DNA from 4 places in the Sporosarcina sp. CAU 1771 genome. Region 2 is predicted to be linked to each of the others. Evidence: riboswitches for the same ligand, from Rfam matches in the RefSeq annotation. Region 2 holds a riboswitch; each other region holds the start of a gene.

Region 1 (7,423 bases), on a different contig from region 2:
AGTTACATTGGGATCCACGATTTTTTGTTTTGAATTCAAATTTCAAAAACCATTCGCTGCTAATTCTTTTACCAACAGATCATTTAAGCGATCCGTGGCAATTGCACCGTACCAAATGAACTTACTTTCAGGCCAATAACTAGTACGGGTTATCGATCCGTCGGTTAAAACGATTTCCAAAAAGACGGCATAACCGTCAGTGTTCCTTGTCTTATAGGCATCGGGTTCATATGGCAAGGCTAGGAGTTCCTCAACAAATGCTTTCGTTAGCTTTTCGGAAAGTTCGCCAATTAGTGAATCATCTTCATAACTTACAAATCGAACGGTATCGACTTTGCCTTCAATGTCTAAGAAATCCCCAAGTAGCTTTGCGTGACCAGGTTCGCCAATCTCAAATACCTTTCCGTTAGCAATTACTCGAAAAGCTGGAGCATAGTCTTTCATTTCATAGATTTTCGTTCCTTTTGATAAATACGTAGCATCGTTGTTTTTCATTTTATAAGATGAATTTGCGTGACCATCCATATTAAAATGAACCTCTCCAATTTCACTCCCTGATTCAAATGTCACCCCAGAATCGTTCATCTCATAATTAGCATAATACATTGAATCGTTTATTTTTACTGCGTCTACCCAGTCAATAGTTTCTTGAGCAAGTCCCGGCAAAAAGCGGGATGGTGAACACCCTGCCAAAATAATGACGAAAACAATTGCAAGTTTTTTCAAGTCGAAGCACCACCCTTTTGGAAGTAGACGGCTAAAGAAGAAAGAAGTTACGTGCTGGAAATGTACGATCAATTAAGAACGTTTTTGTTATTATAACAAAGGAAACTGTGGGGCGATGGATTTGTTCTCGTATCGTTGTGTATTGCTCCCGTATCGCCTTGATTTATTCCCGCAACGACGAGTTTATTCTCGTAACGCACAGGTTTGCTCCCGCAACGGGGATTCGGCTAGGTTTGTTCCCGTATCGTTGAGTGTTGCTCCCGTATCGCGTTGGTTTATTCCCGCAACGACGAGTTTACTCTCGTAACGCGCTGGTTTGCTCCCGCAACGGGGATTGGGCTAGGTTTATTCTCGTATCGTTGAGTGTTGCTCCCGTATCGCGTTGGTTTATTCCCGCAACGACGAGTTTATTCTCGTAACGCGCTGGTTTGCTCCCGCAACGGGGATTGGGCTAGATTTGTTCTCGTATCGTTGTGTATTGCTCCCATATACCTTGGCTTATTCCCGCAACGACGGGTTTATTCTCGTAACGCACAGGTTTGCTCCCGCAACAGGGATTGGGCTAGATTTGTTCTCGTATCGTTGTGTGTTGCTCCCATATACCTTGGCTTATTCCCGCAACGACGGGTTTATTCTCGTAACGCACAGGTTTGCTCCCGCAACGGGGATTGGGCTATATTTGTTCTCGTATCGTTGTGTGTTGCTCCCGTATCGCCTTGGTTTATTCCCGCAACGACGGATTTATTCCCGTAACGCACTGGTTTGCTCCCGCAACGCGAATTAAAATAAAACATGGAACCGGCAAGGGGTTCCATGTTTAGTCACTTAACACATTACAATTATTTGAGAGGGGGTCGTTTGTGCCGGGATACTTCGAGTCGTTGCGCCGTAAACAACGGTCAAATAACGGTTTGCAGGATTTCGATTAAAGGATTGACCGTTTTCCAATACAATTTGTGTTTCCGCAGAGATGTTTAGGCGTAAGCTACCATCACTACTCAGCAATTGATTGTTAAAATAGTCTACCTTTACGTTTTGCATAGGAGAACTAATCGCCATCACAACGGCTTGGTATTGTGGCGGATAAATCATTGGGACCGGAACATCCGCGTCGTAAAATCCAATTACAGGATCACCTACAAAAATCATCTCGTGATCTACAAAATAGGTATTCGGCCCAACTACGAAATTTACAATGCTGTCAACCCCGTTATTCACTTCAAACAATTTATAACATCCACCATTTTCATCGCTTGGAGTAACCCAGAAATCACTTATGCTTGTTACGGTGCCGCTAAAAGATTGAAAATTCATAGAGTATCTTCCTCCTTTTGAAAAAAATGAATTCATTAAAGATAGAATATGCATCGAAAAAGCATCTTGCTAACTGACTGCTTTCATTAATTAATAAAAGCGTAGCATACCTCAAATGAATATAGAGTAAAAGCAAAACTGAATACTTTCCTTTTATATAGTTTAGAGGTAAACTATATATAGGTTATTAATTCAAAAGGAGATGACAGTAATGAGTAGGTTACAAGACAAAGTAGTAATTATTACAGGCGGTGCAGGTGGAATTGGGAGTGGAATGGCGAAGGCAATGGTGAAAGAAGGAGCCATTGTTGCAATTGTAGACGTAAACGAAGAAACTGGATTGGCGATGGAGAAAGAATTACAAGAAATCTCTCCTAAATCGATGTTCATCCAAGCAAACTTAATGGATCACCAAAATTTAGGCAAGGTTATTACAAAAGTTGTTGATAAGTACGGAAAACTAGATGTGCTTGTAAACAACGCTCATGCGTCGAAGCAATTGACGATTGAGGAGACAACGCAGGCTGATTTAGATCTTTCATTTGGTACTGGGTTTTATCCAACGTTTTATTTAATGCAGGCGGCACTTCCTTACTTAAAAGAATCTAAAGGGAACGTTATTAACTTCGCGTCCGGAGCAGGAATAAATGGGGACCAAACACAAGGCGCATACGCAGCGGCGAAAGAAGCGATTCGTGGTATTTCAAGAGTTGCAGCGAATGAGTGGGGTAAGTTCGGCATTAATGTAAACTTAATTAGTCCGATTGCCAACACTCCGGGTGTTCAAGCATGGGCGAAAGCGCAACCAGAATATTATGAGCAAGTTAAAAACAAAATTCCACTTGGTCGTTTCGGTGATGTTGAAGAAGATATCGGTCGAGTTGCTGTATTTTTAGCTTCTGAAGATTCTAAGTACATTACTGGTCAAACGATTATGGTTGACGGTGGATCGACAATGCTTCGCTAATCAACAAATTTCACCGGGGGGATTCTATTGGAGAGAAAAGATTTATTTAAATTAATTCGAGCAATCGAACAGATGAATAATGAAAATATAAAGCAATTCACGAAACGATTTCAACATCCTCTAGGCATCTCTCCGATTTTGGTGTTAAGCGATTTACGTACGAAGGGGCCTCAAAGACAAGCAGAGTTAGCGGAATCCCATGGGTATACAAGAGGCGCGATGACTAGCATTGCGGATCGACTTGTTAAACTAGGATTTGTGGAACGGTTGTATGATGAAGCGGATCGCCGAACGGTTCAACTTTCAATAACACGCGCTGGCGAAGAAGCGTTAAAAGAAGCGCAAGCGATTGGCGATGAAGTGTTTGTGCACCTATTTAAAAATTTGAGTGAAGACGAAATTGCTCAGTATTTGAAAATTCAAGAGAAAATCGTTCATAGCTTAAATTAAGAAATCGTCCTTCGGCTTCATTTGACAGAATGGTTCTTGAGTGATAAATTGTTTAGTAACTGAACTGAATACTCTTTTCTTATTAAGAGAGATGGAGGGAATTGGCCCTACGAAGTCTCAGCAACCTGCCAGCCGGTAAGGTGCTACGTCCAACAGGGAAACCTGAACGATGAGGAGAATTTTTTTTGAAACTCTTCTCTCTTATGGGAGGAGTTTTTTGTTTGGAAAAAATTTCAGGAGGGTTTTTATATGACAAAATTACAAGAGCTTTACACAGAACAAAAGGAATTGAAAGAACGGAAAGCAACGAGCACAGCAGGAGCGATGCAGAGACATCAGCAGTTAGCGAATGTACAGCGAGAAATCGATTATTATGAACAAGGGGATTCAATTTCGAAAGCATATATCCAAGAAAAAGTGGATGAAATCAGTACCATACAAAAAGAAATCGACTTATTAACAGGGACCTTAACTGAGAAAAAACGAATTCTTAATGAAGTTGTTTTTGGAGGGCATATTTCCCTTTAATAAATTCCATAAAAGGGATAGTAAAAGTAATGAATATCAGATGTGCTAATTCTCTCTTGCTGAGCGATTAAGCTGATTCTGTTTCTTCATTGGCACCGATAGTACATTGTGTAAGTTCAAGTTCGGGATTGTGACCTAACTTATTGACTGCACTTCGTTGAATCGGTGTTTTTGCGTTTAAGTGAATAAATTTATTAATTATTATAAAAAGGGAACATTTGTAATGTATCCATCGTATGGTTACTGAGTGATGATAAATCAAAGTGTACGAATCGCTTTTCTGTTTCTAATCGTACCCCAAAAAATAAGTTTGGCCACTACTGTAATTCCTGCAATAGAATAGAATCGTTTAAGAGTGTTGAAGGTGGATAGTATATGGGAAGAATTATACTTGCGGTTATACTAACAGTGTTGGGTGGTATTTTTGCGAGCTTCTTGGAACCACCAGTATTTGCAAATAGCATTCCACTTGCCATTATGGGAGGGTTTATTTTAGCAGAGATTCAGCGAAACAAAGATAAGTAGAAATAGCTTATTGGAATGTCGATGATTCGAATTTACGGAGCACGGATTTCTTGTGAGCAGGTTGATGTCTAATGGACGATAAATTTGTTAACAAAGATTGGATTGGTTATATGTTCAAGAGAAAGATTATTTATATCGCTGTTGGATTTACAGTGTTCCTCTATTTTATTTACGTTCAAAATAATTCGATCGTGACGAGTCATACGGTCATACGTTCAGAAAAACTTCCTGCTAATTTTGACCAATACAAAATTGTTCATCTTTCCGATTTGCATAACAAAAGTTTCGGAAAAGGTCAGCAAGTACTGGTACGAAAAGTGAACAAGCTGCAACCGGATATCATCGTCTTTACTGGAGATTTAATTGATTCGAAACGATCTGGGGATGAAGCGAGTCTTCTTTTAATGAAAAAATTGACTGCTACTGCGCCTGTCTATTATGTTCCGGGAAACAATGAATGGTGGTCTGGATCGTATGGTTCTCTGGAGAAAAAATTAGAGCAACTCGGGGTACAGGTTTTGAGGAATTCATCGATAGCTCTAGAAAAAGAAGGGGATAAGGTATATATTGTAGGTATTGACGACCCCACTTATGGGGATAAAGATATGTCGGAACTCGAGATCATAGAGGAAGAAATCAGGTCCGCATCAGAAGGACTTGGAGAAGACGATTTCACTTTATTGCTTTCACATCGCCCTGAAATGCTTCCACTCTATGCAGCGTCTAATTTCGATGTTGTTTTTTCCGGACATGCGCACGGTGGACAGGTTCGACTACCATTTGTAGGAGGTCTAGTCGCACCGAACCAAGGACTATTCCCAAAGTATACTGAGGGGAAGCACGAGATGGACAATACAGTGATGATGATTAGTAGGGGACTCGGGAACAGTATTATTCCAGTACGATTATTCAATCGTCCCGAGATTGTAAGTGTTACGCTCGAACAAGGCGATCATTAAGGTACTACGAATTAAGGAGGAAAAACAGATGTCCGTTCAAACGATTACACCAGAACAATTATATGAAAAATTGAATCGAGAGGAAAAAGTTGTCTTAGTGGATGTGCGTTCTGAAGAAAAGTACGACCAATTCCATATTCAACACGCAAATCTAACAGATATGAATATTTCTAAACAGAAGGTCTTTGAGTTGGAAATAAATCCACAGCAAACTATCTCTGAAATTCCTGTAGATAAAGAAGTAATTATTACATGTACGACGGGGAACTCCGCAACAAAATGTGCGGGTATTCTAAAAGATAGAGCGTATGATGTGGTTGTATTAGAAGGCGGTATCACTGCGTGGAAAGAGTTTTTAATTAAACAATCAGAAGAATCATCTTAAGAAAAAAATAAACCAATTGCTTGACCACTAGTTTATTGTTAAAATGAAATGCAGAAGTGAATTTTCTGACAAATCGACGTGGGGGGTTGTTTAATATTAGTACACTAACAAATAAGATGACATTAACTGTTGCTGAAAATGACATTGACGTTTTTGGTCATATGAACTACATACGATATATTAATCATTTAGAAACAGCGCGTGCTAATTGGTTTGCTGATGCTGGCATGTCATTTGAGAAGATGGTTGAACTGAATACTGGAATCGTTCTATTGAAATTTAATATGCATTATATCGGAGAAGCGATACTCGGAGATGAATTAACAATCGAAACAATTCCAGTTAAATTAGGAACGAAAAGTTTAACGCTAACACAAAAGATTTTCAAAACAGGCGGCGTTCAATTGACAGAAGCAGAATTTACGTTTGTCATGTTCGATACGAAAGCACGTAAATCGATACCTATTGTAGAAGAGTTTAGACGTCAATTCGCAAAGTGAAAAGATAACCAATAAAAAGACATAATCACCTCACCTTACAATTGCTTTGGCAAATAATAAAGGTGATGTGTTTTTTTTATGTGTCAAAAGTTTATAAAAGTAGCTGCAATCATCGACAATATGAGGATTAGAAGTATAATAGAAGTCGGGGTTTACGAGTGTAAAAACCAAAGTTGAAATAAAAATATCTACTAAATATTAATAGATGGGGGAACCTTCCTTGACTACGATAAAAGAAGAAACACTAATTGCAGAAATTGATCATGTTGACGATAAAGGTACTGGCCAAGCTGTTTTATGGCGTGAAAGTACCGGTAGTAATCCTAAAAAACTTAGGTTAATTATTCCACATACGATTCCAGGAGAAACGGTCCAAGTGGTCGTCGATCATCCGATAAAAAGAAAAAAGAGAGCAATGCCAGATTTAATTTTGGAGAAAAGTCCGGAACGAATCGATCCACCATGCCCACATTTCGAAATTTGTGGCGGCTGCGCTTGGCAACATTGGAGTTACGAAGGACAACTGAAGCAGAAGACGATGCATGTGAAAGAAGCCATTGAAAGCGTCGGTATGGATCCAAGCTTGGTACAAGATACAATTGGAATGGACAGTCCTTGGCATTACCGCAATAAGATGGAATTCACATTCTCGCCTGAAGGAGAACTTGGCTTGCATGAGCAAGGAAATTTCCGTAAAATCATTCCTCTTGAAACATGTCTCATTGCTGGACAGAATATTGTCGATGCAATGTTAGAGGTAGGTAACTGGGTAAAAGAGTTCGGTCTTAAAGGGTATACGAAAGACATTCATGAAGGACTTCTTCGGAACTTAATGGTAAGAGAGTCCTTTGCTACGGGAGAAATTATGCTCGCATTGTTCGCTACGGAAGCTCCTGAAGGGGAATTAAAAGCGGCAAGTGAAAACTTGATAGAGCGAATCTCGAACAAGTTTCCGAATGTGAAAAGTCTTTTATGGCTGGTAAATACAGATTGGGCAGATCGCGTCCAGTCTGAGGAAACACATGTCCTTGCGGGTCGCGATTTTATTTATGATGAAATGGCGGGCTAT
Region 2 (7,423 bases):
GTGGCTACCGTACGCAAAATATAAAATGACAACTAACTTATTTCATCCAGCCTGGTTTGCCAAAGCCTTCAAATTGCTCATCGATTACTTTTTCAAATTCTGGTGATTCAACTACCGCAATAATATCTTTTGCTAATTGTGAATCTTTGTCTTCAGTTCTTACCGCAACAACATTTCGGAATTGATCGGGCATATTTTCTAAAGCTAACGCATCAAGTAAATTCATATCTGCAGCAATTGCGAAGTTTCCTGGAACAGCTGCTAAATCTGTACTTTCAACAGAGCGTGGCAATTGTCCCGCTTCAATTGGTTGGAACACTAAGTTTTTATGATTGACTGTAACGTCTTTTTCTGAAGACTTAATCGGATCAACTGAACCGTCAATCTCTATTAGTCCAAGCTCTTGTAATGTTAGTAAAGTACGTGCTGCATTCACTGGGTCGTTTGGAATTGTAATTTTAGCACCGTCTTCGATATCATCAAGTGACTCATACTTATTCGAATAAATTCCAAGTGGAGCTGTTGGTACACTTATTAAATCAGATAACTCCATATCGTTTTCTTTAGAAAAGTTCTCTAGATAAACGATATGTTGGAAAAGGTTTGCATCATTCGATCCACTGTTTAACGCATTATTTGGTTGAACATAATCGCTAAATTCTTGTACTTTTATTTTATATCCTTTTTTCTCCAATTCAGGAATAATTGCTTTTGATAGCATATCGCTATATGGTCCTGGTGTTGCTCCAAATGTTAGTTCTTTCGTGTCTCCTGCTTTGTCTTTTCCACCACATGCAGCAAGTACACCTATAAGTACTACTAATAATACTGTTGAAATAATCTTCTTCATCTTTTTTCTCTCTCCCTAAATTAACTTTTATCTATTGATTTTGAAATACGGTCTCCTGAAAATTGAATCACTTGAACTAATAAAATTAGTATGACAACCGTTACAATCATTATTAAATCATCGTAACGATAATAGCCGAATCGAATGGCTAAATCACCAATTCCGCCTCCACCAACAAAGCCAGCCATCGCAGAATACCCAACTAAACTAATTGCAGTTAATGTTAGGCCTTGAATGATACTTGATCTTGCTTCTGGCAACAAAACATCTTTTATAATCATCCACGGAGTTGCACCCACTGCAATAGCAGCTTCAATAACTCCTTTATCGATTTCCCTCATCGAAGTTTCTGTGATTCGGGCAAAAAATGGAATGGCCGCGGCGGATAATGAAACACTTGCCGCTGTCGGTCCGTATGCATCCCCAACTATCAAAACAGTTAGTGGTGTAATCGCGACAAGTAAGATAATAAATGGAATCGATCGAACAATATTAATGACAAATCCTAATATATTCTTTACGGCGCTATTCTCTAAAAATAAACCTCTATCTGTTACAAATAATATGAGTCCTAGTGGCAATCCAATTAGTAGAGCAACTCCAAATGCAATCCCAATCATATATATTGTTTCCCCAAAGGCCTTTGTAATTTCAGGTAGTAATTCTACAATACGTCCGAATTCATTTTCCATATCCAATCACCTCCACTTGCGCTTTTCTAGAAGTCATATAAGCAATCGCTTTATCTACCTCATCCTCTTCACCTTGCAGTTCCATTAAGAAGATTCCAAGAGGTCTCTCTTGAATATACTCAATTGAACCATGTAGAAAGTTTCCTTGCACTTTATAGTTCTGAACTGTATCTGAAATAATACCTTCACCTGCGATATCACCTTTAAACATCACTTTAATAATGCGCCCTGTACAAGTATGTAGAATTTCTTTAGGAACATCGAAGGATACAACACTGCTAATAAATTCCTTCGTTAACTCCGTTTTCGGATCAGAAAAGATGTTATAAACCGATCCATCTTCAATCACTTTTCCGCTTTGCATAATGGCCATGCGATCACAAATTTCTTTCACCACATTCATTTCATGCGTTATGAGAACAATGGTTATTTTTAATTCCCGATTGATTTTTTTAAGTAAACGTAAGATGGACATTGTCGTATTGGGATCTAACGCAGATGTAGCCTCATCACAAAGCAATACAGATGGATTATTGGCTAATGCCCGTGCGATTCCAACACGTTGCTTCTGTCCCCCACTCAACTGTGCAGGATACACATTCTTTTTTTCTGAAAGCCCAACCATTTCAAGTAGTTCCTCTACACGCTCATTAATTTTATTGGCAGGTGTGTTGGCTGCTCTTAAAGCGAATGCAATATTTTCATAAACCGTTTTTTGGCTTATTAAGTAAAAATGTTGAAAAATCATACCGATTTTCAAACGAGCTTGGCGCAGTTGTTTACCGCCCAATTTTGTTAAATCGACACCGTCCACTAAAATAGTACCACTTGTCGGTCGTTCCAATAAATTCAAACAGCGAATTAACGAACTTTTTCCAGCGCCGGAATAACCAACGATACCAAAAATCTCACCTTTGTTAATCGTAAGGGAAACGTCATCGACACCTTTTACAACTCTTTCTTTTGTCTGATACACTTTTGATACGCCTTTTATTTCTATCACGGTATTCCCCTCTTTCTAAAAATCAATCCTAAATTGGAGTGATCGCTTCAAGTTTTGAACAGATACTACAATGAAAATAAAAAATACCTCTTTCATAATGAAAGAAGCACTGAATGAATGGGTTCAGATTATCTCTCAGAATAGAATTATTCTGTAGGAATTGGCACCTTCCATATAAATGGGGTTGCCGGACGTCATAGGGCCTAATCCCTCAGTCACTCTTGATAAATTCCATATTAAGTTATCGTTGCATAAAACATAGTATAATATACAACCAGTAAGTTGTCAACATATTTCGAATTTCAATTTTTTATTTCATGAAAGTCTGTTGCTTTGTTATTCTATAGACATTTTCCTGCAAAAACTATAAGATTTGGAGTAAGCTAGTCAACTACATAGAAACGGGGTTTTCCAATGAAAGTTTCAAAACGATTAAAAAGTTTTCCACCACACTTTTTTGCTTCACTAACTCATAAAGTTGAAAAAGCACTCGCTGAAGGAAGAGACATTATTAACTTAGGACGTGGAAATCCAGACCAACCCACGCCGGCGCATATTGTAGAAGCTCTTAAAGATGCTGTCGATGACCCAACTACGCACGGGTACTCTCCGTTCCGGGGCGTTATGGAATTCAAACAAGCCGCCGCCGATTTTTATAAAAGAGAATACAATGTTGACATCGATCCTAACACAGAAGTCGCTGTCTTATTTGGAACTAAACCAGGTCTAGTAGAGCTTCCCCTAGCCCTTATGGATGAAGGTGAACTTTTATTACTACCGGATCCAGGGTACCCCGACTATTTATCAGCGGTAAGTTTGGCAAATATTACGTATGACACAATGCCATTGCTTGAGTCTAATAACTTTTTACCCGACTTCAATCTGTTAACTGCTGAGCAACGGGAAAAAGCAAAATTAATGTACTTGAACTACCCGAACAACCCTACAAGTGCAACAGCTACTGTTCCATTTTTCGAAGATACCGTACAGTTTGCAAAAGAAAACGACATAGCGGTTCTTCATGATTTTGCTTATGGTGGCATTGGTTTTGATGGTGATAAACCAGTTAGTTTCCTCCAAGTAGACGGGGCAAAAGATGTAGGTATTGAAATGTATACGTTATCAAAAACGTATAATATGGCTGGATGGCGCGTTGGATTCGCAGTCGGTAATGCAGAAATCATAGAAGCACTCAGTCTTTTGCAAGATCATCTATTTATAGATATTTTCCCAGCAATTCAACGGGCAGCAGCTGTCGCTTTAACTGAGAGCCAGGACTGTGTTGTTGAACTTGCCGCACTTTATGAAGCTAGACGTAACGTCTTTATTTCGGAGTGCAAACGAATTGGTTGGGATGTAGTTGCTCCGGGCGCCTCATTCTTTGCTTGGTTGTCGGTTCCTGATGGTCATACGAGTGAATCCTTCTCTGACCTCTTATATGAGGAAGCCGATATCATCGTTGCACCGGGACATGGTTTTGGTAAGCATGGCGAAGGTTATGTGCGTGTTGGCCTTTTGGAAGACGAAGATCGATTAAGGGAAGCCGTTGCACGTATTGAAAAACTAAATCTATTTTAAAGTTAAACCTCATTAAATTCAAAAAAAACTGACGTCCCGTAAAAGGGCACGTCAGTTTTTTCTCTTATTTACTTTACAGTTAAATCATAAGTTGAAAAGCAACTTGTATTTTAAGTTAAATAAACCTCTTGCCCTTTGGACATATGTATTCCATCCATCACCAGAACATCGGCTTTTCGACCATTAACCATAACATCACAAGCATCAGTCCAATATAAATCCAAGACGTCCGATTTAAAAGATTCAAAGCATCATTTTTACTCATTCCAGGCAGGTGAAACTTTCGTAGAACTCGAGTAAAACCCGTTGATAAAAAAAATGCGGATACACCCATTACAACAACCGTCATTACAACCCATGATGTATACCAAGGCCAAGGACCAAGGAGTAATAGCAAAACACCTGTAACAACTAGAACGTGTCCTGCATGCATAACAATACGGATTACAACATCGATAATTGACAAGTATGCACTTTCGATTTTTTCTTCAGCGCCACGTAATCTTTTGATGATTGGCATTAGCAGGAATAATGGACCTATGGATAGAACGGCACTGACGACGTGTAGAAAGACAATCACGCCATAAATTTTAAAATACATTCAGTTCATCATTTCTCTACCGGGCTGAATTCATGAACCCATACGTTCATCGTCGGCAACCAAGGCATTTTTGGGTGTAGTGCAAGGATTGAATCCTTATATTCCTCCATATTATTAAAGCCTTCTTGTTTAGCGTGTTCATCTGTCATTTCACCGAGTTTTTGTCGATAAAGTGCATCCACTATATATTTTCCACCATCTAATTCCATAATTTCACCTGGATAAGCATAAACTCCATTACGTCTAGTCGCTCTTTTTTCTCCACTCAACACTTTTGCAACATCAGCTTTGACTGTTACAAGTCGTTCAACTGAACACGTTTTTTCTGGATATAGGTTATTTACATTTTCACTCATAAAGTTCTCCCTTTTCATTACGTATTTATTCATCTATCATAACGATTTGAAAGGGATAATGCGAACAATGTGTATATATATCAATAGTAATAAGTGAACTTTATGTGTTCATGATTTTGTTCAGATTTAAAAAATGCCTAAGACTCTACCTGCCAACAAAGTCTCAGACAACAATATAATTCTTTATTTGTTGACGGTATAGATTACTGCCAATGAATATTCACCATCTTCACCCATAAACTGATACATAAGAAAGACATTATCTTTTCTAGCTTGCAAAGATACAGCAGTATCAAAAGGCTCAACAACTTCAACTTCATAATTATTTTCAGCTAAGTAATCTTTAAAAATTTGTACGTTGTCCTTCATGCTATCCTCCAGCTTGTAGGTAATGGAGTATTGATCCTTCTCTTCGTCAGAGGATTCTAAAAAGCTAATTGCTTTGTCAGCATCTGGTAATAAAATCTCACTAGAAACTTTCGTAGAAATTTCAACATCAGACCCCATCTGGATTTTAGTACCATCATCAGTTGTTATTGTTGAGCCACCATCTTTTGTATCAAGATCTATTTTCCCTTTTTTTCCGTCTTCTCCTTCAATTTCAACTCCATCTTTTGAGACTTTGATTTTTCCACCATCGCCAGTTGGTATTGTAATACAACCTGAAAGTACAAAAGAAATAAGCATTAAGCTGAATATAAACTTAAGTTTTCTCATCTTTCTTCCTCCATTCGTTGAATAGTAATGCATAATAGTTGCTTTCATTTTAATTGATAAAGGTTAAATTAAGGTAAAGTTTATAAAACTATTCTACCCACTATACTTTCGATTTAACTTATCAAATCAAAACAAGCCATCTCACTGGATAGGTGAGATGGCTTGATAGAATAGCATTATTGAATTATTCGCGAATTTGACCTGTGCCTTGAATTACAAATTTACTAGATGTAAGTGCTTCTAAGCCCATCGGACCTCTCGCATGCAGCTTCTGCGTACTAATCCCAATTTCTGCTCCGTAGCCAAACTCAAAACCGTCTGTGAATCGCGTAGACGCATTATGGTATACGGCAGCAGCGTCTACTTGCTGTAAAAAGAGCGCTGCGTTATTTTCATGATTGGTGACAATTGACTCCGAGTGCTTTGTACCATATTTATTAATGTGTTCGATTGCCTCTTCCACACTCTTAACTGTTTTAACGCTAACCGATAATCCCAAATACTCAGTTTCCCAGTCGTCTTCTGTCGCTACCTTTACTTGTGATGAGATTGCAGCAACTTTTTCATCTCCAAATACTTCTACACCATTTTTCAAGACTACTGAAACAAGTTCTTTCCCATGTTCAGCAAACCATTTTTCATGAATTAAAATGGTCTCGATTGCATTACAAACAGATGGACGCTGCAATTTGGCATTTATAACTATTTTCGTAGCCATCTCAGCTTCAGCAGATTCATCTATGAATACGTGGCAATTTCCTGCGCCAGTTTCCAACACTGGAACTGTCGATTCTCTCACAACGGTATCTATTAATTTCTTACCACCCCTCGGAATAAGAACATCTAAATACTCTTTTAATGTAAATAATTCTTTCGCGGTTTCTCGACTTGTGTCTTCAATCAACTGGACAGCATCTACGGGGATAGAACTTTTTTCAAGTGCAGAATGAATAGACTGAATGAGTACCTTGTTCGAGAATTCTGCTGAAGAACTTCCTCTTAAAATCGCCGCATTACCTGTTTTAAGAGATAAAGTCGCGGCATCTATTGTTACATTCGGACGTGCCTCATAAATCATGCCGATAACCCCGAGTGGAACGCGCTTCTTATTAATTAGTAATCCGTTCTCTTTCGTAATTGATTCAACGATTTCACCAACTGGATCTTTCAATTCAACCAAAAGCTTAATTGCATCTGACATATCTTGTATCCGCTTTTCATTTAGCATGATACGATCAAGAACTTCATCCGTAAGGCCATTAGACTTCCCAGCAACAAGATCCTTCTTGTTTTCACTAAGGATTATATCTTTATCCTCTAACAACTGTTTTGCTATTAAAAGAAGTGCTTCATTCTTCTCTTCAGTAGTAACAGATACTAATTTCATGCTTACAAGTTTAGCTTTTTTTCCTTTTAACTGAACCTCACTTGTGGAAGTTATATTCATCATTTATAGGTCCTCCCTTTAGTTAAATACTTACCCATTTATCTCGGTGAATTACTTCTACTTGCGTTTTACTAGCACGTTTTCGACGTTCTTCACTTCGTTTTCCAATTACGTCAAGTAAATCAAAAGAGGAATAGGTTACTTCGCCTTTTCCAATCAATCCATTCATCCCAAATACC
Region 3 (7,423 bases), on a different contig from region 2:
TTTCGGGCCGCCTTTAGAAGAAATATCTTCTGAAACGGTACCGAACTTTTTAAAGTTTTCACGGAAAAGTGTCGCTAATTCTTTAGCTTTCCTATCAAAATCCTCTTTATCAGCCCATGCATTTCGAGGGTTCAATACTTCTGTAGGAACGCCTTCAATTGCAGTAGGGATTTGAAGATTAAAGAACCTAGTTGTTTCTGTTTCAATATCAATAAGTTTACCTTGAAGTGCAGCTCGAACCATTGCACGCGTGTGGTTTAAATTCATTCGTTTACCAACACCATAAACGCCACCTGTCCAACCTGTATTTACAAGGTAGACTTGTGCCTCGTGCTCATCAATTTTCTTACCAAGCATTTCCGCATAAACTGTTGCGTGAAGTGGTAAGAATGGAGAGCCGAAGCAAGTTGAAAATGTTGCTTCAGGTGAAGTAATTCCACGCTCAGTCCCTGCAAGCTTCGATGTAAATCCACTTAAGAAGTGATACATCGCCTGCTCTTTCGTCAATTTCGAAATTGGAGGTAAGACTCCAAAGGCATCTGCCGTAAGAAAAACAATTGTTTTTGGGTGTCCGGCAACAGATGGATCGACAATATTTTCGATTGCTTGAATCGGGTAGGCTGCACGTGTATTTTCAGTAAGTGAACCATCGTTATAGTCAGGAATTCTCGTTTCCGAATCAACTACAACGTTTTCAAGTACCGAACCAAATTGAATTGCTCCAAAAATTTCAGGTTCTTTTTCCGCAGAAAGATTAATACATTTCGCGTAGCATCCGCCTTCAATATTGAACACACCATTATCAGACCAACCGTGTTCATCGTCCCCAATAAGTTTACGGTCTGCGTCTGCGGACAGTGTTGTTTTTCCAGTTCCAGAAAGACCGAAGAACAATGCTACATCTCCGTCATTACCAACGTTTGCGGAACAGTGCATAGGCATAATTCCTTTTTCAGGAAGTAAGTAGTTCATAATAGAGAAAATAGATTTTTTCATTTCTCCAGCATATTCAGTTCCACCAATGAGAACAATTCTTTTTTCCATTGATACAATAATAAAAGTTTCGGACTCCGTTCCATCTACTGAAGGGTCAGCTTTAAAAGAAGGTGCTGAAACAACGGTGAATTCGGCTTCGTGGTTGGTTAACTCTTCTTTTGATGGACGAATGAATAATTGATGGACAAATAAGTTATGCCAAGCAAATTCATTCACTACTTGAATAGATAGACGCGATGCTGGGTCAGCACCTGCAAAACCTTTAAATACAAACAATTCTTCTTTATTTTTTAAGTACGTAATCACTTTATTATATAATGAATCGAAAACCTCTGAAGAAATCGGACGGTTTACATTTCCCCAATCGATTTTATCTTTAGAAGTAGCTTCTTCTACGATATACTTATCTTTAGGTGAGCGACCCGTGTATTTGCCAGTTTGAGCTGTAATTGCACCATCTGCTGTTAGTTTCGCCTCTCCACGTGAAGTAGCCTTTTCAACTAGCTGTGGAACTGAAAGTTGTATACTTACATTCGAACCTGCTAGAAGTTCCTGAAGTTGTTCGCCAGTCTCTGTAGATATCATAAGTTTGTACCGTCCTTTGCCATATAGTCCCAAATTATTTGGGTGTCATCACATTATGCAATTAGTATAACACATTTAGAATAATAATCTATACTAATTGAAATCACAAGTTGAAAATGATAATTAAATTGACATTTGGCATCGTATTTTGTATCATGGTTAATTGAACGGATACTCTTATCCCGAGCTGGTGGAGGGGTCAGGCCCAATGAAACCCGGCAACCTGCAAACAGAACTTTTCTGTATGTTTGTGATGGTGCCAACCTGATGCAAGGGGAAAACCCTTGGACGATAAGAGTGAAAGGTGCCTTTTCAAACTATGCCTTTCCTCATGTATAAGACGTGAGTGAAGGGCTTTTTCTATTGTTTAGCCCTTAATCCTCGTGTATAGCACTAAGTGGCTTGAAGTTTATTCCTTAGCGGATAGGCTCTACATGGGACATATGAGTACCGTATCAATCTCGTAGGATATAAGGAGGAATTGTAATGTCGAATCGAAAGTTATTTACATCTGAGTCAGTCACAGAAGGACATCCTGATAAAATGTGTGACCAAATTTCAGATGCGATTTTAGATGCAATTTTAGAGGAAGACCCGAATGCACGTGTTGCATGTGAAACAACAATTACAACAGGACTCGTTCTCGTTGCTGGTGAAATCACAACAACGACGTATGTCGATATTCCAAAAGTAGTAAGGGAAACTGTAAAAGAAATTGGATATGTACGTGCGAAGTATGGTTTTGATTGGGAAACTTCAGCGGTACTTACAGCAATTGACGAACAATCTGCAGATATCGCAGCAGGGGTAGATCAAGCGCTAGAAGCACGTGAAGGATCTATGTCAGAAGACGAACTTGAGGATATTGGAGCAGGCGATCAAGGGCTGATGTTCGGTTATGCGTGTAATGAAACACCTGAACTAATGCCACTTCCAATTAGTATGGCTCATAAGCTTTCGTTTAGGCTTGCACAAGTTCGCAAAGAGGAAATCCTCTCATATTTGCGCCCAGATGGCAAAACCCAAGTAACTGTAGAGTATGATGAACATAACAATCCAGTTCGTATCGATACCATTGTTATTTCTACACAACATCATCCAGAAGTGTCTTTAGAGGAAATAAAAGCGGGTATACAAGAACATGTAATTCGTCCTGTCATACCTGAAGAATTAATCGACGAAGATACAAAATATTTTATTAACCCAACAGGTCGATTTGTTATTGGTGGTCCTCAAGGGGATGCTGGACTAACAGGTCGGAAAATTATTGTGGATACGTACGGAGGATATGCTCGTCACGGTGGCGGTGCATTTTCTGGGAAAGATCCAACAAAAGTGGATCGTTCTGCTTCATATGCCGCCCGCTATGTTGCGAAAAACATCGTTGCTGCTGGATTAGCAGATCGCTGTGAAGTGCAATTAGCTTATGCAATTGGTGTTGCACAGCCCGTATCTATTTCCATAGATACATTCGGGACAGGCACTGTAGAAGAGGGTAAGCTTGTTGAGGTTGTACGTGAATTGTTTGATCTACGTCCGGCTGGTATTATTAAAATGCTCGACCTACGTCGTCCAATTTACAAACAAACGGCAGCGTACGGTCACTTTGGACGGACAGATATAGATTTACCGTGGGAACAAACAGATAAAGCAGCTAAGTTACTAGAACTTGCTCGACAATAAGTAAAGGTATATATGCCGGTAGAGGGGGGAGCCTTTCTGCCGGCATTTTTTTAACAAAATTAGTTGAGGAGGAATCAGAATGAGTTTTCTTTTATTATTACTTATTGCAGGAGTTATTGGATCAATTGTGCTGATAGGTTTAGTCATTTTATTGTTTGTGAAAAAGTAAATATCTTCTGCCAAAGAATTAAGCCGTTCGGTTTTGAGTAATAAAAACTGAAATAAAGACCAAAATAAATGAGTATTTTAACATCAAATACTCATTTATTTAGAATGGTTTATAGAATAGCTTGTCTACTCATTAAATTAAGAGGTTATTGGGTAAAAAAGTTATGAGGATATTGGAATATTAAAAAGTTGTTGTTCTGCAATTGGGCCAGCATTAAACTGTCGCTTTCCGTTCCGGCGCACGCTTTCCGCGGGCACGGCTTCAGCCTCCTCGTCGCGTAGACCACGCTCCTGTGGGGTCTTCAGCTCGCGCTGTTCCCGCTGGAGTCGGCGCCTGCACTTCAAGTAACGGAATGTATTAAATATAAAGTGTTCATTCAACAAACGGGCCATTTTTTTTTAATTAGGAGTTGGATATATGAGTTTTATTATTAGACAAGAACAAAAAAATGACTATGAATCAACTGAAAAGGTTGTAGAAATTGCATTTGCTTCTGCAGAACAAAGTGATCAGGATGAGCATAATTTGGTTTCACAAATCAGGCAATCTGATGTATTTATTCCTGAATTATCTTTAGTGGCTGTCAATAAAGATAAGAATGAAATACTGGGGCATATTCTTTTATCTAAGGTGTTAATTGGTAATGGTGACAATCAAAAAGCAGAGTCATTGGCACTTGCACCTGTTTCTGTTTTGCCTGATTATCAAAATAAAGGAATAGGGAAATCTTTAATACAAAAAGCATTAGAAAAGGCAAAAGAGCTTGGTTTTAAGTCAGTTATTGTACTAGGTCATCCAGAATACTATCCGAAATTGGGTTTTCGGAAGTCATCTCAATGGCGAATTAAAGCACCTTTTGAAGTGCCTGAAGAAGCATTAATGGCTATTGAATTAGAGGAATGTTCCCTTGAAAATGTTTCTGGTGTAATTGAGTATCCAAGTGTATTTTTTGAATGAGCGTTCAACTATCGCGCGCGATAACTAAATACTTGCTGTATTTCAATTAAGCTATTAAGAGGGAAAAAATATGATGAGCTTCCGCTTTAGACTCCTTTTGACGTTTTCTAATTCCTCAATTGTAACAAAGAAAAATCGATAAATAGTACCTGGTACTTTATAACTATTCCTGAATCTAGGTGTTTTAACTACATTAGGAAGTTCTTTTTTCTAGATATAATTAAGAAGCAGAAACTTAGTTGATTGTAGTGTAAGACGGCGACTCTGGGAGAATCAGCGGGACAGGTGAAACAACAACGGGTTGGTCCACCGCCCACCCTCCAGAACGCGTCAGGGAAAGATTGAACTTTATCTTTCCGCACTTTGGGGCTGCAACGCAAATCAACGGTTTCAAACCGTTATCTATTTTTGGTCTTTAATTAGAATTTAGCGATTCAAAACCGAACGGGTTAGCTAAAGAATGTCCAGTAGTTTATTTCTGTAAACTTTTATAATACTGACCTTTTTCGGCATAACCATTCACAACGCGGGTCATTTCTGCCCGATCAGCATCATTCAGTTCGCGTACAACTTTCACGGGGGATCCAAGGGCAAGCACTCCAGCAGGAATTTTCTTCCCTGGGGGTACTAAGGATCCGGCGCCGATGAAAGCCCCTTCACCGATTTCAGCACCGTCTAAAATTATGGAACCCATTCCAATAAGTGCACCTTTTTTAATTGTACAACTATGTAAAGTAACTTGGTGTCCGATTGTAACCTCATCTTCCAAAATGAGTGGATAAGCAGGACTTTGATGGAGACAACATAAATCTTGTATATTTACTTTTCTACCAATAAGTGTAGGTGAGACATCTCCTCGTATAACGGTGTTAAACCATATTGATGATTCGGGGCCAATTGTTACATCACCCGTAATTGTTGTGAAATCAGCGATGAAAACGGAAGGGTCAATTTTAGGTTTTTTTCCTAAGTAAGGATAGATCATAATTACTCCTCATTTCTTTTTGTAGTGTATAATTAATGGTATCAAAGTTTAAGGTGCACGTCACTCAGGAAAGGGGCTAGATAATAATGTGGAAATGGGATGCAGAAGGTCAACCAAAAGCTGTTGTAGTAATTGTTCATGGTGCGTATGAACACCATAAGCGATATGCATGGTTAATTCAGCAACTAAGAAGTAGTGGATTTCATGTTGTTACTGGAGATTTACCTGGACATGGGGAGCAGTCTGGACGGGGAAAAATACATGATGAACCATTCGATAAATATGTAAGTCACATAAAGAAGCTATTAGACGTAGGTATTGGAGATGGGATGCCACTATTCGTTATCGCACATGGCCTGGGAGCAACAATTGTCACGCATGTGCTTCAGAATGAAAAGATAGAATGTGCAGGTCTTATCTATAGTTCGCCATGGTTTCATTTAGACCATTTACCACCAAAGCATTCCAACGTGTTGACGATGCTCAATTCTTCAGCAAAGTTAGATCATGAAATAACGATTGAAATGGTAACAAGTAATGAGGACATATACATAGAAGCGCAAGAGGATCGTCATTATAACACAGCAATAACGGCCTCTTGGTATAGAGAGTTACAAACATTTATCAAATCAGTAAGTCAATATGAAGGCGTAATTGAGAATGTACCACTTCTTTTACATGCTGCCGAAAAAGATCGAATAACGGATACCAGTTCCGCGCGAAAATGGCTTATTGCACAGAATCTCACTGAATTCCAATTTAAAAAGTGGAAAAGACTACGCCATGATGTTTATCAAGAGCATGAACGAGAAGAAGTGTTTTTATATACAGAGTCATTTATGCACTCAGTTTTACGTTCACTTGGTTATGTCATTTAAAGAACGCCGTTATGGCGTTCTTTTCTAATAAAACAAGTATGTGAACCGATGTAAAGATAGATTATAATTAATGGATTAGTTAGGAAGTGATTAGTAATGACAGTGATTGGTTTGATACGACACGGTGTTACGGATTGGAACAAAGAGGGGCGCTCCCAAGGGAGATCCGATATACCTTTAAATGATGAGGGTATTGAAATGGCGCATCGTATTGCTAAGAGGCTTGCAAAAGAAAATTGGGACGTTATTTATACAAGTCCGTTGCAACGTGCCAAAAAAACAGCAGAAATAATCGCTTTAAACAATCCTGAAATTGAGTTGGTTGTTGATGAGCGTTTAATTGAGGTGAGTGGCGGTCTAGTTGAAGGAACAACGGAGGCGGAGCGAATTGAAAAGTGGGGACAATCATGGAAAACACTAGACATGGAATTTGAACCACATGAAGAAATAATAGCGCGTGGAACTAGTTTAATTGAACATATTAATAAAACCTTCCCGGGAAAACGAGTATTGCTTGTTAGTCATGGTAGCTTTATCAAAAGAATGTTAGCTGAACTTCTACCTACTGAAAGATTTGAAACTAGGCTAGCCAATACTTCACTCACAATAGTTGAGCTGAAAGACCAACAGAAAGAAAATTACTGCAGTTTGTATAATTGTACAGACCATCTTTAATAAGGGGGAAATCAATTGGATACACTTTTATCTATACTAATTATCGGAACTGGCATTTTTGTGTGGTACTCGTTAAAAAAGTTGAAGGAAAAACCTTATATTGTAAATTTCAGTATTTCTGCCATGCTATTATTAATTATCTGGAAAACGGCATTAATGAAGCCGTTAGACACGTTTTCTATTATAGTTCTCATAATCTGCAGCATTGCATGCATCTTTCAATTTGTACTTGGATTAAAAAATATCAAATCGGTTGTGGAATAACTAGAAACAAAGGTTAAGAGATCATAATCTAAAAATAGGTTATTAGAACTATTACTAAGGATACCTTATTGGATTAGTATTATACTATATACTGATTAATTAAAAGAGATTGAAAGGTTAATTAGTAACAAGGAGGATGTTCTTTGAAATCGATCAAAACAAAAATAATATTTAGAGTTTCATTGCTGTTTTTAGTTATTAGCATTGCCATTTTTTCAGTGGTAAGTATTC
Region 4 (7,423 bases), on a different contig from region 2:
TGGACAGCAATCATTGGATCGATTGGACTTACTGCAGGTATGTGGTTGCAGTTTATTCAACCATTTGGTGTGAATGAAACATTTTCACTTATCTTTTATATCGTAGGAGGTACAGTTTTACTCGTCAGTTTTGCGTTGTTTGTCATCGTGACGTTTCTTGTTGAAAAAGACGGGAAACGATAATGCGTAAAGCCAAATTGCAAGAAAAAAAGTATGGATTATTTCTCTAAGCCTTTGGATTGCAGGTGCAATTCTTTTATCTGGACTTGCTCCAGTGGCAAAAGAATTTGTTCAGGCAAATAAAGACGGTGGTTTGCCAGCGGATGCGGAATCCGTTATCGCAGATCGTAAGCTAGAGCAATATTTTCCACAAGACGTGGATTACCTTTACTTTCAGTGCTTTATAAAGAGGATAAATTAACAGATGAAGAGATAATGAGTTTCGCGGAAACATTGGAAGGGTCCGGCCGCTATAGATTCTGATGCAACCGAGCTCTTTAGCCAAGCCGACGTAGTATTATTGTTAACGACGATTGGATTACTGTTTGTATTGCTACTTATTATTTATAGATCCTCTTTACTCACACTTATTCCGTTAGTAGGGGCGGCGATTGCCTATGCGGTAGTTGACCGAGTGATTGGATTATCCGCCTCGTTCGGCCGCTTCTAATTCCTGCGATATTAATTCTGTTAGGAAAATGGAGTTTCTGGCCTAAAAAGATGAAGCAATCGACTTTTCGTAAATGCACATGAATTCTTCCCTCTTTACAGAAAATGGCGCATGCATTACTGGTTTTCCTTCGCCAGGAGTTCTAATTTACGTATTAATTAGTTGGCTAGCTTAATCGGTACACGGGGAGAAAACGTTAAAAAGCATAGTAAATAGGGACGCAATTCACACTTGAATTGATGTCCCTATTTTTTTGGGTATTTCTATGATTATGGCAAATACCGATAGGAAATTGCATTACAATTTGTAAACGAATTTCCAACGGTACATAAGTGATAATGGCCCTATAACAAAATGATAGTGAAAATTTGTTTGTTTCGAATTAATGAAACTTATCTGTTATTAAGAACGTATCAGTATTAGTGCATTGAGTTATTCGACAAACGGTCCAACCGAACATAGATAAATTGTTGCTTTCCGTTCCGGCGCACGCTTTCCGCGGGCGCTGTTCCCGTTGCAGTCGACGCCTAAACTCCAAGCAACGGAGTGTATTAAATATAAAGTGTCAATTCAACAATCTGGTCCAATTAGTTGCAATTACGGAACCATTTACCATCCCACTCCGTCTTAATTAATATGAATTTTCTGTGTGAATGGGGGTATAAATATGTGGTTAATATTAGGAATTATCGCGATAATAGCAACTTGTATAAATCTTTATATGTATGAGACAGGCAAAGATTATCAATTGGCAATGGCAATGGGATTGTCATTTACAGCACTAACACTTGTTGCCCAATACAGTATGGTGTCCAAATGGGTAAAGGTGGATGATTGGGGTGCTTTATTAGATGTAGTGCCTGGTATGGAAAGGGCCTTATGGGTTTTGACGATTATTTCGATTTTATTAAATATAACTCCTATACTTTTAGAGTTGAAAAACAAAAAATAATTATTGTGTTTATTTTTATTTGCAACTAATGGGTGCGAATGTGTCACAAGTATTTTATGCGGACACCTAGTTAATCGGAGTGGAAGCCGGCGACTCTGGGAGGATCAGCAAGACAGGTGAAACAACAGCGGGTTGGTCCACCGCTTGCCCTCCAGAACGCGTCCGGCTGCAACGCAGATTAACGAGCTTAACCCTACTCCAGATTTTGGGTGCGATTGTGTCACAAGTATTTTATGCGGACACCTAGTTAATCGGAGTACAAGACGGCGACTCTGGGAGGATCAAGCGGAACAAGTGAAACAACAGCGGGTTGGTCCACCGCCCGCCCTCCAGAACGTGTTAGGGAAAGATTGACCCTCATCTTTCGGCACTTAGGGTCTGGAACGGAAGTCAACGTTTTAGATGTTCTCCGCTCAGGTGAGATTGTTGAATAGTTAATAACGTAAATGGACCTTATGGGTCTTTTTTTCTTTATTAGTCTTTTATCAACACTATTATTTAACAGATTCTTTCTTTTTCTACTGTAAATATGGCTGCTTATCATACGCTAATTTGGCTGCATTTTTGCATTTCCTTACCACCAGACTATTTTCAATTAACTGACTATAATGGTATGGTAATATTCTAATAGAACTGGTTCAATTCATTTGACCAAAGGGGATGAAATCTGTGCTTATGGAAACAAGGTCAAGTACTGGAGAGAAGAATGGGGTTTCTTATTTAAATGGGAAAATTAAATTCCATGGCGTCGCATTAAATGTTTATAGTTTTGTAGTCGATGGTGTACTAATTGATACTGGGGCGGAGTCATTACGCGAACACTTTGAACAATTCATTGACGAGGCAGATTTTGATCAAGTTATGCTAACTCATTATCATGAAGATCATACAGGCTGCGCGGCTTACATCAAGAAAACAAAGAAAGTCCCGATATATTTAAGTGGAAAAACAATTGAACATTGTGCGCAAGAGGCAGATTATCCTTTGTACCGTCAACTTTTTTGGGGGAAAAGAAGACCATTTCAAGCACAGGAGATGCCAGAAACGTTTATCTCTAGAAATGCACAATGGGATGTTATTGATACCCCTGGTCATTCTTATGATCACAAAGCTTTATTAAATCGGGAAACAGGTCAATTGTTTACGGGGGATTTATTTGTCAACGAACAGACAAAAGTAATCTTAACCGAGGAAAGTATCCCGGCAATTATTCAATCATTAGAAAAAGTACTAACGTATGGCTTTGAAGATGTATTTTGCAACCATAGGGGACTTGTAAAAGAGGGTCGCCTTGCGCTTGAACGAAAGTTAGATAATTTATTAACTATGCAACAGGATGTGCTAAATTTGCAAAAGGAAGGGGATTCAATCGAATCAATATGCAATAAGCTATTTCCAGATAAATACCCTATTATGGAAATGTCAGAAGGAGAATGGGATACACGACACATTGTTACTTCGATATTGAATGGAAAGTAATTGGTGCCATTTGATTAATTGATTCGTTTCAAAAAATAGAAGGAATTCTCGACTCGGTGAGAAGTAGAGTTTCAGTTCGAAAAAATTAATAGAGCAAGGGTTTGACGAAAAGGCTAGTTCTATCCCAGCCTCTTTAAATGCTTGTACAAAGGGTTTCTTCTTCAAATTAGTATGCCCTTAAATAGACTGAATAATTTTACTTCTAGAAGCGGGTTGACTTATTGCTAAACTCTGACTATAGTAAATATTAATTCTTGCGACAATTAAATAGTAAAGCATCACTTTCTTATCAAGAGAGATCGAGGGATAGGCCCTATGACGTCTCGGCAACAGGTTTTTTTAAAACACTGTGCCAATTCCTACAAATGCTTCGGCATTTGGAAGATGAGAACGAGATGGTTTCTTACTTTATAGAAGCCCTCTTTTTTTCTTATCTTTGTATTGATAAGTAAAAAAAGAGGGCTTTTTCGTTCTTTTAAGAAAAGTTGATGGCTGAATCATTGTTCGCGCAGAATGAGTGTTTCATGAGGAGGTCACTTGAAATGATTGAATTTAAAAATGTCACAAAGACATTCAGCCTTGGAAAGCGTGAGGTACACGCAGTAAAGGATGTTTCATTATCAATAAAGGAAGGTGAAATTTACGGAATCATTGGATTTAGTGGGGCAGGTAAAAGTACGTTACTCCGTCTAGTAAACATGTTAGAAAGACCGACAGCTGGAACGGTACACATTAAAGACATTGACGTGAGTACGCTGTCTGCAAAGGACTTGCGGAAGCAGCGACAAAATATTGGTATGATCTTTCAAAACTTTAACTTGTTTAATTCTAGAACCGTTTCTGGAAACATTGCTTATCCTTTAAAGTTAGCCGGTTTACCCAAAAAAGAAATCCAAGAGCGTGTAACAGAACTACTGGCATTCGTCGGGTTGTCAGATAAAGCTAAAGATTATCCCGATCAATTATCCGGTGGACAAAAACAACGAGTAGGGATTGCTCGAGCACTTGCTACTTCTCCAGAAGTTCTAATCTGTGATGAGGCAACTTCGGCTCTCGATCCAGATACAACAGCTGATATTTTAAGGTTACTAAAGAAAGTAAATAAAGATTTGGGAATAACGATACTTTTAATTACCCATGAAATGCATGTGATTCAATCGATTTGCGATAACGTTGCAGTTATGGAAGAAGGAGAAGTGATTGAATCGGGTGCAGTGTTCGAAACCTTTACAAATCCACAGCATTCTACTACACAACGGTTTATCCAATCGATTCAGCAAGACTTACCATCTGAAAAACTGTTAAACGAGTGGCGATCGAAAGGCGGAACAAGACTTTACCGAATTATTTTTAAAGGAGAAATAGCGAGTGACCCGGTACTTTCTCAAGTGACTCGGAAACACGGCGTAGATTTTAATATCGTATATGGTTCGGTTCGTGAGTTGCAAGAACGTTTCTTCGGGAACCTGCTTGTTTCATTTGAAGGTGATCCGGAGGCGATAAAGAACGTATTAACAGAACTTGAAACAATTGTTGATATAAAGGAGGCCATTAAAGATGAAGGTTGATTGGTCCACATTTTGGCCTCGGATTGTAGAAGCCACAGGCGAAACAATTACGATGGTAATCGCTACACTTATTTTTGGTTCAATCATTGGAATCGCAATAGGTCTATTACTATACGTAACGAGAGAAAATCACATTTTAGAAAACAAGCGTGTTTCTCAGATTTTAAATTTATTTATAAACATCATTCGCCCAATACCATTCATAATTTTCCTAGTTGCTGTATCCCAACTAACGAGATTGGTTGTAGGTACAACAATTGGTACGGCGGCAGCAATTTTTCCGATGACGATTGTAGCAAGCTTTGTTATTGCTCGAGTCGTAGAGAACAACTTGGTGAGCATCGATCCTGGTGTTATAGAAGCCGCGCAGGCAATGGGTGCAAGTCCGTTACGCATCATATTCACTGTTTTAATACCCGAAGCTTTAGGGCCATTAATTTTAGGATTGACGTTTGTATCGGTAAGTTTGATCGACTTCTCGGCAGTTGCAGGAACAGTTGGTGGGGGCGGCCTTGGACATATTGCAATGACGTATGGTTATCAACGATTCGATGGAAGCGTCATGCTCGTCACAGTTGTCATCCTGATTGTTATGGTGCAAATTGCACAGTGGATTGGCAATACACTATCTAAAAAGGTTATGCGTCGTTAATTTAATAAACAAACAAAAAAATGACTGATAAGGGAGAAATGAAAATGAGAAAATTATTGATATTGTGTTTAACGATTGTAACGGCGGCTTTATTAACTGCTTGTGGAGGAAAAGCTAGTGGAGACACCGAGGTAATTAAAGTGAAAATAGGTGTCAATGGATCTGACGGTGCACAGTGGCCAATTCTGAAAGAAAAAGCAGCTAAAGAAGGCATTGAAATCGAGCTTATCGAATTTGCAGATTACACATTACCTAACAATGCGCTTGCACAAGGGGATGTTGACTTAAACGCTTTCCAACACTTTTCATTCTTATCTCAGTACGTAAAAGAGAGTGGCAACGAGCTTGTTCCACTTGGTTCGACTGTATTTGCTCCACTCGGCGTTTATTCTGAAAAAATTACCGACATTAATGAAATAAAAGAAGGCGATAAAATTGCGATTCCAGATGACCCTTCCAACCAAGCGCGTGCGTTACGTTTACTTGAAAGTGCTGAACTAATTACGCTATCTGACGACTTTGGATTATTCGGAGACCCAAGTAAAATTACGGCAAACCCATTAAACCTAGATATCATTCCGATGGTAGCACAACAAACACCACGCGTACTTCCTGATGTGACGGCAGCAATTATTAACAACGGAATTGCAGGGCAAGCAGGATTCTCACCTGGTGAAGATCCAATCTTTAGAGAAACCGGAGACGATGAAACCATTCACCCATATGTGAATTTAATTGCGGCAAGTGCGAAGGAAAAAGACAATGAAACATTCAAACGAATCGTTGAATTGTATCAAGAAGAAGATATTTCAAAAGCAATTGACGAAGATACAAAAGGTGGATCTTACTTAGTTAAGCTAACGCAAGAAGAAATCGATACTGTGTTTGAAAATCTAAAAAAATAATCCACTAGGGGGAAGTTAGAATGAGCATAGTTAAAGAGGCAACAAAAACAATCATCCAATCCATCGAAGAGAATCGTGAGTTGTACATTCAAACAAGTCAGGAGATTCATGCAAACCCTGAGATTGGTAATGAAGAAGTATATGCATGTGCGAAGCATGTCGCAATTCTAGAAAATGCTGGATTTGAAGTGACAACGGCAGTTGCTGGACACGAAACTTCATTTTACGCAGTGAAAGACAGTGGAAAAGAAGGTCCGACAATTGCCTATCTTGCTGAGTACGATGCCCTTCCTGGACTCGGTCATGCCTGTGGACATAACATTATCGGAACGACAAGTGTTGCAGCAGGAATTGCTCTCGCTGAAACTCTTTCAGAAACAGGCGGTCGTGTCGTTGTACTTGGAACACCTGCTGAAGAAGGCGGCCCGAATGGAAGTGCGAAGGGAAGTTTCGTTAGACACGGTTACTTAAAAGACGTCGATGCCGCAATTATGATTCACCCGGCTGGGAAAACTGCGCTAACAGGGGACACATTAGCTGTAGATCCACTCGACTTTAAATTCTACGGTAAGCCAGCTCATGCATCCGGCTCACCACATCACGGCATTAATGCTTTGGATGCAGTTATTCAATTATTCAATGGGATAAGTGCATTACGTCAGCAATTAGAGTCTGATGTACGTGTTCACGGCATTATAACGCATGGCGGCGATGCACCAAACATCATCCCTGAATATGCATCTGCTCGATTTTTCATCCGAGCAGAGTCGTGGAAGAAAACGATTGAAGTCTCCGACAAGATCCGAAAGATTGCGGAAGGGGCAGCACTCGCAACGGGCGCAACAGTTAAAATTGAGCGTTTCCAAAATGAAGTGAAAGACTTTGTTCTCAACTCTGTTTTAGATAGCGTCTTAGAAGAAGAACTTACGGCTCTTGGTGAAGTTGTTCATAAAGAGAAAAGAAAAGGCAAAGGTTCGACAGATGCAGGAAACATAAGTTATGAAGTACCAACCGCACATCCTATGATTAAAATTGGCCCAGACGATCTTATCGGACACACCGATGAATTTAGAGAAGCTTCGAAATCAGAACTAGGAAATGAAGCTCTGATTACTGGAGCAAAAGCACTTGCGTCAACAGGATATCGTTTGTTAACAGATTCTGAATTGCTCCATCGTGTGAAAAAAGAGTTTGAAA

The links. A riboswitch is a leader RNA that binds a small molecule or an ion and turns the genes downstream of it on or off. The one in region 2 is predicted to bind S-adenosylmethionine.
Region 1: another riboswitch for S-adenosylmethionine. It lies ahead of ACXYMX_RS14840 (hypothetical protein); the one in region 2 lies ahead of ACXYMX_RS07370 (methionine ABC transporter ATP-binding protein).
Region 3: another riboswitch for S-adenosylmethionine. It lies ahead of metK (methionine adenosyltransferase); the one in region 2 lies ahead of ACXYMX_RS07370 (methionine ABC transporter ATP-binding protein).
Region 4: another riboswitch for S-adenosylmethionine. It lies ahead of ACXYMX_RS15885 (methionine ABC transporter ATP-binding protein); the one in region 2 lies ahead of ACXYMX_RS07370 (methionine ABC transporter ATP-binding protein).

The regions. Positions count from the first base shown of each region.
Region 1 covers NZ_JBTLRN010000029.1:3,113-10,535, reverse strand. Annotated here, with positions in the region: gene ACXYMX_RS14860 (hypothetical protein) at 43-726, opposite strand; gene ACXYMX_RS14855 (hypothetical protein) at 1,552-2,040, opposite strand; gene ACXYMX_RS14850 (SDR family NAD(P)-dependent oxidoreductase) at 2,252-3,007, shown strand; gene ACXYMX_RS14845 (MarR family winged helix-turn-helix transcriptional regulator) at 3,035-3,457, shown strand; SAM riboswitch class I at 3,534-3,633, shown strand; gene ACXYMX_RS14840 (hypothetical protein) at 3,707-3,985, shown strand; gene ACXYMX_RS14835 (hypothetical protein) at 4,361-4,510, shown strand; gene ACXYMX_RS14830 (metallophosphoesterase) at 4,582-5,469, shown strand; gene ACXYMX_RS14825 (rhodanese-like domain-containing protein) at 5,498-5,854, shown strand; gene ACXYMX_RS14820 (acyl-CoA thioesterase) at 5,941-6,354, shown strand; gene rlmD (23S rRNA (uracil(1939)-C(5))-methyltransferase RlmD) at 6,560-7,423, shown strand, end outside.
Region 2 covers NZ_JBTLRN010000007.1:17,053-24,475, forward strand. Annotated here, with positions in the region: gene ACXYMX_RS07360 (MetQ/NlpA family ABC transporter substrate-binding protein) at 38-850, opposite strand; gene ACXYMX_RS07365 (methionine ABC transporter permease) at 871-1,542, opposite strand; gene ACXYMX_RS07370 (methionine ABC transporter ATP-binding protein) at 1,532-2,545, opposite strand; SAM riboswitch class I at 2,671-2,776, opposite strand; gene ACXYMX_RS07375 (aminotransferase class I/II-fold pyridoxal phosphate-dependent enzyme) at 2,960-4,123, shown strand; gene ACXYMX_RS07380 (hypothetical protein) at 4,281-4,724, opposite strand; gene ACXYMX_RS07385 (ASCH domain-containing protein) at 4,733-5,080, opposite strand; gene ACXYMX_RS07390 (hypothetical protein) at 5,264-5,797, opposite strand; gene ACXYMX_RS07395 (glutamate-5-semialdehyde dehydrogenase) at 5,982-7,247, opposite strand; gene proB (glutamate 5-kinase) at 7,267-7,423, opposite strand, start outside.
Region 3 covers NZ_JBTLRN010000012.1:54,598-62,020, reverse strand. Annotated here, with positions in the region: gene pckA (phosphoenolpyruvate carboxykinase (ATP)) at 1-1,581, opposite strand, end outside; SAM riboswitch class I at 1,756-1,879, shown strand; gene metK (methionine adenosyltransferase) at 2,068-3,264, shown strand; gene ACXYMX_RS09920 (GNAT family N-acetyltransferase) at 3,851-4,390, shown strand; gene ACXYMX_RS09915 (gamma carbonic anhydrase) at 4,863-5,375, opposite strand; gene ACXYMX_RS09910 (alpha/beta hydrolase) at 5,462-6,253, shown strand; gene ACXYMX_RS09905 (histidine phosphatase family protein) at 6,350-6,928, shown strand; gene ACXYMX_RS09900 (hypothetical protein) at 6,944-7,192, shown strand; gene ACXYMX_RS09895 (methyl-accepting chemotaxis protein) at 7,336-7,423, shown strand, end outside.
Region 4 covers NZ_JBTLRN010000035.1:7,519-14,941, forward strand. Annotated here, with positions in the region: gene ACXYMX_RS15865 (hypothetical protein) at 1-183, shown strand, start outside; gene ACXYMX_RS15870 (MMPL family transporter) at 473-670, shown strand; gene ACXYMX_RS15875 (hypothetical protein) at 1,338-1,622, shown strand; gene ACXYMX_RS15880 (MBL fold metallo-hydrolase) at 2,298-3,101, shown strand; SAM riboswitch class I at 3,385-3,492, shown strand; gene ACXYMX_RS15885 (methionine ABC transporter ATP-binding protein) at 3,644-4,669, shown strand; gene ACXYMX_RS15890 (methionine ABC transporter permease) at 4,659-5,321, shown strand; gene ACXYMX_RS15895 (MetQ/NlpA family ABC transporter substrate-binding protein) at 5,366-6,226, shown strand; gene ACXYMX_RS15900 (M20 family metallopeptidase) at 6,247-7,423, shown strand, end outside.